2 regions of the Vibrio mytili genome follow, and region 2 is predicted to be linked to the other one. Evidence: predicted binding sites of a transcription regulator. Region 2 holds the regulator's gene; the other holds the start of a gene.
The links. The regulator CRP, encoded in region 2, controls carbon source genes, mostly activating them, when cyclic AMP is high. The targets are predictions, from matches to a motif close to TGTGANNNNNNTCACA.

Region 1 (4,669 bases), 1.3 Mb from region 2:
GAGCTGTATGAGCGATATGGAGATGTCGGTCGAACAAGCTTCGAAGGCCAACAGTTCAATGGAAGAAATTCAAGCACTGATCATCGAGATAACACAGATGAGCACGCACATTTCGCAGGCTGCCGCAGAGCAAAGTGAAACGTCAGCGGATATTGCACGTAGCATCGAAGACATTAACAATATCGCCGACGAAAGTTATCAAGCCATGTCGAGTATTGCTCACACCAGTGAATCACTCACTCAGTTGGCTCACCAACAAAACGCGCTGGTACACCGATTTAAGCTATAGCCAACACCATGATTTATACTAACTAATGAAACAAGGGCGACTTTTTATCAAGTCGCCCTTGTTTTTTGTTCTTTGTGTCTACATATGCTTATGTATGACCGGCTCACCTTTTGCATTTATCTTTTAGAGCGGTCACATAAAAAGGAAAAAATATGGCTGTTCATGTTGGCATTATCGACCAAGACCCGGTGAGATTGGTCACTCCTCTATTGGATAATCGCACGGTAAGTAAGCATATCGTTTTTATTGGTGAAAAAAGCCAAGAAAGCATATTTGAACGACTGAGTAGTGTGTTGAAACAAAGAGAGATTACCTCTGAGTTTTTTGAGATACCGTCTGAAGTCAACACCTCTTTGATTAAACAATCCATTCAAACATTAGCAAAAGATCTGTTTGATCGAGGAGAAGATGTCAAACTTAACGCCAGTTGTGGCCTACGCCATCGACTTCTATCGGTATATGAAGTGTTCCGCTCGTACCGTTGGCCGATTTTTGTCGTGGAACCAAACAGCGATAAACTTTGTTGGCTGTATCCGGACGGAAAAGAAGAGACGGAAGTCGAAGACCATATTACGATTTCTGACTACCTCACTATTTTCGGTGCGCGAGCCGAATTCCAAACTGTCGATATTTCTCCCCAATTAGATCAAACCCTTTATGCGCTGGGTGAGCGTTGGGCCTCCAATGCTCTTGAGCTTGGTCCTGGACTCGCAACCTTAAATTATCTTGCAACCACTTGCCGCAAAGAGCAAAAGCTAGACGTAGAACTGTCGGAAAAGCAACAAGGCTACCGCGAGCTCAATATGTTGCTGACCGATCTTGTTGACGCAAAAATCGCCACCTATGAAAATGGGATCTTAACCTTCGCCAATGAAGACGCTCGCCGTTTCTCTAATGGTGAATGGTTGGAAACACTGGTAAACAGTACCGTGAAACAAATTCAAGATACCATGCCGACAATCCAAGACCGCTCTTTGAACGTTCAGGTGTACCGAACACGAGGGGAAAGCGAAGTCCGCAACGAGCTCGATGTTGCAACCGTTGTGAACAATAAGCTACACATTATTGAATGCAAAACAAAAGGTATGCGAGATGATGGTGATGATACGCTATACAAGCTGGAATCACTTCGAGATCTTCTCGGAGGCCTACAGGCACGAGCGATGTTAGTCAGCTTCAGACCTCTTCGTCACAACGACATTACTCGAGCCGAAGACCTAGGCTTAGCCTTAATTGGTCCTGATGAATTGAAAGACCTGAAGACCCACCTCACCGCTTGGTTTAAAGCCGCTGGTGGTTATAAGTCTGATGAAGACCTAGATTAAATAGTAAAAAAGCCAGAGTGTACTCTGGCTTTTGTCATTTCATCGCTTATTCGATCAGTTAAGATGACAAGTCTTAAAGCATTTTACGAGCCGCTTCCACAACCACTTTGATTGAACGCGCTTCGGTTTCTTTTAACGTCGCATGATCTGGGATTTCTTTTTGGGTACGGTTGATAATAACACCCGCAACACAGCCCGCTTTCAGACCAGAACTCGCACACATGGTTAACAGTGTTGCAGATTCCATTTCGAAGTTAAGCACGCCCATATCTTGCCATTCTTTCATTGAGCCTTGGAAGCGCTTAACCACACGACCAGTGAAGGTATCGTATCGTTCTTGACCTGGATAAAAAGTGTCACTTGACGCTGTCACGCCCATATGAACAACCGCACCAGATTCTTCTACCGCTGAGCGCATCGCAGTTGCAACGTCAAAATCTGCAACAGCAGGAAACTCCATCGGAGCAAAATGTAGGCTGGCACCATCCAAACGCACAGAGCCAGTCGTTACGATCATGTCACCGACGTTCACATGTGGTTGAATTGCACCAGTTGTACCCACACGAAGGAAGGTACGAACGCCAAGCTGAGCTAACTCCTCAACAGCAATAGAGGTAGAGGGGCCACCAATACCAGTAGAACAAACCACAACTGGCTTACCGTCTAGTTCCGCACGGTATAAAGTGTATTCTCGTTGGCTGGCTAGGAATACTGGGTTCTCCATTTGCTCAGCAATTTTTTGTACGCGAGCAGGATCACCAGGAATGATAGCTAGGGTAGCACCATTTAAATCTTCTTCAGTAATACCTAAGTGGAATACAGCTTGAGACATAAGTCGCTCCTTGTTGTGGCTTATTTGACGATAAGCTCATTAATCAGTTGTTAGGGTACGCCAGCACTTTAGCGAACCTTCTGCGGATATATAGTGATTTTTGTCACATTTCAAATATGAAACATATGATGATTTTCACAAAAAACATACACAGATCTCATTAATAAGGCATGGGAGATGACTTTATGTCTAACCAAGCACTTATTTACCCACTAAATATAGAGCAAGTTTTCTCAGACGTAGTAAGCATTGCTACCAACAACATGCTATTACCACGTGATGTTAGTCGACGTGATTGGCTTTAAACCTCAGCAACCTTAGCGCGTTCAAGGTGACCAATGCAGTCGCGCCGCTATCCGCCAACACGGCGACCCAAAGTCCGGTAATACCGAACAAACTGGTGACTAAAAATATCCCCTTCAACCCCAACGCCAACGTGACGTTTTGACGAATGTTTTTTAGCGTCGCTCGTGATAACTCAATCATAGCTGGGATCTCAACCAAGCGATTATGGGCCAAGGCTGCATCAGCAGTTTCTAGCGCGACATCGGTACCGCCTCCCATTGCAATGCCAATACTCGACGCTTTCATTGCAGGGGCATCATTGATCCCATCCCCTACCATAGCAACGGTGTGACGTTTAGATAATTTTTCTACATACCGCACTTTATCAGCAGGTAATAGATTGGATTCAAAATTCAAACCGATTTCTTTTGCTATCGCTTCTGCACTTCGAGGGTTATCCCCGGTTAGCATTATTGCGTTAACACCTAGTGTTTTAAGGCGTTGTACCGCTTGGCGTGCTTCTTCTCTTACCGTATCTTGCAAGGCAAAGAGTCCTATCACACGTTCATCAGAGCGAACGACCACGACTGTTTTCCCTTCGGTTTCGAGCGCTTCAATCATTTGAGCAACGTCGGCGGCGAGCCTAAACGGTACTTTAGAAGGGGCCGTTATTTGGATCAATTGTCCGTTAACGTATCCACTCACCCCCGACCCCGCATGCGCGGTTTTGTCGCTAGCCTCTGGTATGGCTATTCCTTCTTCCTGCGCCTTTTGAACCAACGCGGCCGCAAGAGGATGATGTGATCCTATTTCTACCGATGCAGCCACACTGAGCAACGCTTCTCTATCGCAATCAAAATGATGTATATCCGTTACTTGTGGTTTTCCCTTGGTCAGGGTGCCAGTTTTGTCAAACGCGATGGAGTCTACTCGCCCAAGTAACTCAAGTGCAGCGCCACCTTTGATGAGCGCGCCCCTCTTCGCTGCGGCCGCTAAGCCTGATGTAATTGCCGCAGGTGTCGAAATCACTAAAGCACACGGACACGCAATCAATAACAACGCCAAACCGCGATATACCCAGGTTTCCCATGGCTGTGCGAAAAGTAACGGAGGCGCAACCACCACAATTACTGCGACCAGCATCATTAACGGTGTATACCAGCGGCTAAACTTATCTAAAAAGCGTTCCACAGGTGCTTTGTGTGACTCCGCTTCCTCAATTAAATGCAGAATACGGTCGATAGCATTCTCACCCTGACGTGAGGTCACTCGTAAGTTAACCACTTTGTCGACAACCACCGAGCCCGCCATCACTTTTGCGCCATTATCATATTCAACGGGAATCGACTCCCCCGTTAGCGCACTTTGGTCAAAGCTGGCAGCAGAACTCATCAAGACACCGTCAGCCGGCAATCGTCCTCCTGGAGCCACTTCTATGATGTCTCCTGGATTCAGTTGTGACACGTTGACTTCATGACGTTCACCATCAACCAGTAGAAGCGCGTTTTCAGGCACTAAGTTCATTAATGCTTGAACACCACTACGGGCACGGGATGACGCGTAAGCTTCTAACTTTTCACCGACCAGAAAGAGGAGCAACACCATAGCGGCTTCTGCCGTTTCTCCCAGATAGAGCGCTCCGAGAGCAGCGACACTCATCAAGGTTTCGATAGCAAATGGCGTCCCACTTCGCGCGAGTTTGACTGCTTTTTTAGCAATAGGATACAAGCCAAGTAAGCAGGTTATAGCAAACCCCCACGTTCCCAGTTGTGGGTAAGTGGTTGCAATAGCACTTGCTATCACCATACCCAGGGCAATAGCAACAATATTCAGATTATCTAAAACCAACGTTTGCCAATTTTTGACATCGTTGTTTGACGTTTGTGCGTTGGGTTTAGTTAAGGGAAATCCAGTTTTACGAGCCGTTTGCTCTATAAC
Region 2 (4,669 bases):
AGCCATTGGTGTAGCTAAACAACTCGGCTACCAACGGCTTATCATAAAATTTAGAGGTATTTATGATTATTCCCTGGCAAGACATCTCACCAGAAACTCTGGAAAACTTAATTCGTGAATTTGTTTTGCGTGAAGGTACCGATTACGGGTCAACCGAAGTCTCTTTGCAAGACAAAGTCGATCAGGTAAAAACTCAGTTGGAGAAAGGGGAAGCCGTCATTGTCTTCTCTGAGCTACACGAAACCGTAGATATTCAACTAAGCGCAAAGTTCTAACACCTACTCAATGACATGCGTTTATGACGTGCTATAGTGGGTCATCAACCGTTCAGCAGCCCATTGTTGAACAGACAGGTACGTAAATTTCGACAAGGTTTGTCATGTCAGCGAAACACCCAATCATTGCGGTCACCGGTTCTTCCGGTGCCGGCACGACCACTACATCTGAAGCCTTCCGTAAGATGTTCAATATGATGAACGTTAAACCCGCTTGGGTAGAAGGTGACAGTTTCCATCGGTTTACTCGCCCTGAGATGGACATTGAGATTCGTAAGGCTCGCGAACAAGGTCGACACATTAGCTACTTTGGTCCACAAGCGAACGACTTTCCCGGCTTACAAGATTTTTTTCGTCAGTATGGAGAAGATGGCACAGGCAGCATACGTCGCTATCTGCACACTTTTGACGAGGCAGTGCCGTATAATCAGATGCCGGGTACGTTTACTCCCTGGCAAGATCTCCCAGAAAACAGCGATGTACTCTTTTATGAAGGGTTACATGGCGGCGTCGTTGATGGGGATGTCAATGTCTCGCAGCATGTGGATTTTCTGATTGGGATGGTGCCGATCGTTAACTTAGAATGGATTCAAAAATTCGTTCGTGATACGCGAGACCGAGGACACTCTCGTGAAGCCGTCATGGATTCGATTGTTCGCTCCATGGACGACTACCTGAACTACATCACGCCACAGTTTTCCCGCACGCACATTAACTTTCAGCGCGTGCCAACCGTGGATACGTCAAACCCGCTGAATGCGAAAGGCATTCCAAGTCTGGATGAAAGTTTTGTCGTCATTCGACTGCGCGGTATCAAGAAAGTCGACTTTCCTTACCTATTGGCGATGATCGATGGTTCGTTTATGTCGCGTCATAACACCATTGTGGTGCCAGGGGGGAAAATGAGTTTTGCCATGGAGTTGATTGTGCGACCAATCCTACAACAGCTTATCGAAACGGGAAAAATTGGCTAAAAACCTTGCTGCTTAGGTGTTTACTTTTCATACCGTGATCATGTGCACAATTTTGCGTACAAATTCTCAATCATGGCACGATTAAAATCAAGAAATCGTTTTAGAAAAAGGATACTATTTCTTACCGAGACACAAGAGAGCTTGCACCATACAATAAGTGTTCTTATTCTAGTGAATCTAAGTGAAACTAAAATATGGATAGCGCAAGCGTACCCTGCAGAGGAAGTGAGATATTATGGTTCTAGGTAAACCTCAAACCGACCCAACATTAGAGTGGTTTCTTTCACATTGTCATATTCATAAGTACCCATCAAAGAGCACGCTGATTCACGCAGGTGAAAAAGCGGAAACGTTGTACTACATCGTCAAAGGCTCTGTCGCGGTTCTTATCAAAGACGAAGAAGGTAAGGAGATGATCCTTTCTTACCTCAACCAAGGAGACTTTATTGGTGAACTTGGTCTATTCGAGGAAGACCAAGAGCGTACAGCTTGGGTTCGCGCTAAATCTCCTTGTGAAGTTGCTGAAATTTCTTTCAAGAAATTCCGTCAGCTGATCCAAGTTAACCCGGACATCCTAATGCGCCTTTCTGCGCAGATGGCTCGCCGCCTTCAAGTTACTAGCCAAAAAGTGGGTGACCTAGCGTTCCTAGACGTAACTGGTCGTATCGCTCAGACGCTTCTGAACCTTGCGAAACAACCAGATGCAATGACTCACCCTGACGGCATGCAAATCAAGATCACTCGTCAAGAAATCGGTCAGATCGTTGGCTGTTCTCGTGAGACAGTAGGTCGTATCTTGAAGATGCTAGAAGAGCAGAACCTGATTTCTGCTCACGGCAAAACCATCGTGGTTTACGGTACTCGTTAATCCTGCATTAACCGACCGGCAATCAATAGAAAAAGCCACCAATGGCAACATTGGTGGCTTTTGTTGTATTTACGACACAGATACAGAGTGACTACCCAGATGTGGTATAGGCAATGCAGACGGTAAAATTAACGGTTCGTACTTTCAAAGATTTTATCCGCTGATGCCGCCACAAATCCAGGGTAGAGGTCACCGTTTTCCATTGGATACCGCTTAGCAAACTCATAAAATCCGCCAGGGATGTTCTCTGTTCCTTCGGTGAACATCACGGTGACTCTGTCCGCCATCGTTGACGATTGCTCAAGCAGAACCTCAGGTGACCCTTTCACCTCTCCGCCAGACTCGTTAATCACAAAACCCGCCTGACGAAGATGATCATTCACTTGTTTCACCTCATCAAACTGACTTAACTGGTTGACACTCACCGTGAAATGATTGGCGCCATAACCGTGAGCAGCCAACCAAGAGGCGTATTCGCTCTCCTTAGCTAAAGTCTGAAAATCAGCAAAACTGAGCTCCCACAAACGTCCAGCATATAAAAACTCGTGCCCCGCAAGCTGACTCTGATTCACTTGTGCCACTATCTTCGCCACGATGGTTTGCAGTGCTGCAGAACACTCTTCGACTTTGAGTTCACTGATAAAAACTTTTGGCAGCTTCGGATCCGGATGCTCGTAGTGCTTAGCGATCAGTTTTTTGCTTTCAAATACGTAGTCACCACACGCTTTATACCCTACCGCTAAAAACGGCTTTGCGAGCGTTTCAATACCAAGAGGGGCAACATTAAAAGTACGCAGTGCAATATGATCATTAATTAATGGCTCATCTTCCTGAAGCAGCTGATGGACTTTAGCTGCTGAAGGACAAAGGCGCTGAATATAGTCTTGCCATAATGATTTGAATAATACATCGGGCGTCATAACCGCTCCTTGTTACGAAATGCATGGGTTCAACGATAAGATGACTGCTCGTCCACAGCCCTAGGGCCGTCCAGAATAATGGTCGAGCAGTCCAGTCTTGTCACGATAGGCTAACACCAGGACTCAATGCCGCTGGCAATACCGTTTCTTGGCCTTCCATCGAGGCCATTGGGTAGGCACAATAATCCGCTGCATAGTAAGCACTTGGACGAAGGTTACCTGACGCTCCCGGACCACCAAATGGTGCGTCACCGCTGGCGCCCGTCAATTGGCGGTTACGGTTGACGATACCAGCGCGGATATGATCAACGAAGTATTCCCATTCTTGGTCATCAGTAGAAACAAGGCCAGCAGATAAACCAAAGCGGGTATCATTGGCCAACGCCACCGCTTTTTCGAGTCCTTCGTAGCGCACCACCTGAAGTAAAGGACCAAAGTACTCTTCATCGGGAAGTTCAGCGATATTCGTCACATCAATGATGCCCGGAGTCACAAACGCGGCTTGAGCAGCCTTCGCTTCGACCAAGCTTTCCCCACCTAACGATTGTAGATTGGCTTGTGCGTCGAGGATAAATTTCGCTGCTGCAAGAGAAATCTGCGGTCCCATAAACGGGGCAGGCTCAGCAAAGGGCTGATCGACACGAATCGATTGGGTTGTAGTGACTAACTTGGCAATCAACGCATCCCCTTTCTCCCCCTTTGGTACATATAAGCGGCGAGCACAGGTACATCGTTGTCCTGCACTAATAAAAGCAGACTGGATGATGGTATACACCGTCGCGTCTAAGTCACCGTACTTTTCTGAAATGACCATCGGGTTATTGCCCCCCATTTCGAGGGCAAGCATTTTATCCGGTTGACCCGCAAACTGACGATGTAGGATATGGCCCGTATTGGCACTACCTGTGAATAATACGCCGTCGATGCCTTTTGCATCAGCAAGTGCGATACCAGTCTCTTTGGCCCCTTGCACTAGGTTGATCACCCCCTTCGGTAAGCCAGCCGCTTCCCATAGTTTCATGGCCAACTCACCCGTCCAAGGCGTTTGTTCAGACGGCTTAAATACCACGGTATTACCCGCTAACAGTGCCGGAACAATATGACCATTTGGCAAGTGCCCCGGGAAGTTATACGGGCCAAACACCGCCATCACACCCAGAGGTCGATGACGTAAAACGATTTGGTTGCCAGCCGCTTCACGCGTCGCTTCTCCGGTGCGTTCATGGTAGGCACGAATTGAGATAGCAATTTTGCCAGCCATCGCCGCAGCTTCTGTACGAGTTTCCCAAATAGGCTTTCCCGTTTCTTTAGCGATCACTTCTGCTATCTGCTCACTGTTTTCTTTTACCTTTTCGGCAAACGCCAACACTATCGCTTCACGTTCAGTAAAAGGGCGATTTTTCCAGTCAACAAAAGCAGCACGGGCAGCAGCGACTGCTTGATTAACTTGCTCTGCTGTCGCCCCCTTTCCTTGCCAAATCACTTGTTGATCATAAGGAGACAGAGACGTTAATGCTTCCCCAAGTCCTTCTACCCATTCACCTGCAATCCAATGTGTCATTGTTTTCTTCCTACATTCTGTCATCTGTTATTGAGCCAGAAGGCGCACAAAGTCCCCTTCCTCAACCAATA

Region 1: the regulator CRP is predicted to act here: its motif matches at 2,539-2,554, upstream of udp (uridine phosphorylase).

What each region holds. Positions count from the first base shown of each region.
Region 1 is NZ_CP110481.1:971,411-976,079, reverse strand. It holds gene ONE56_RS04605 (methyl-accepting chemotaxis protein) at 1-289, shown strand, start outside; gene ONE56_RS04600 (DUF1887 family protein) at 442-1,614, shown strand; gene udp (uridine phosphorylase) at 1,688-2,446, opposite strand; gene ONE56_RS04590 (zinc/cadmium/mercury/lead-transporting ATPase) at 2,729-4,669, opposite strand, start outside.
Region 2 is NZ_CP110481.1:2,652,160-2,656,828, forward strand. It holds gene ONE56_RS12210 (YheU family protein) at 63-275, shown strand; gene ONE56_RS12215 (phosphoribulokinase) at 380-1,249, shown strand; gene crp (cAMP-activated global transcriptional regulator CRP) at 1,485-2,117, shown strand; gene ONE56_RS12225 (DUF1338 domain-containing protein) at 2,246-3,037, opposite strand; gene astD (succinylglutamate-semialdehyde dehydrogenase) at 3,138-4,598, opposite strand; gene astA (arginine N-succinyltransferase) at 4,626-4,669, opposite strand, start outside.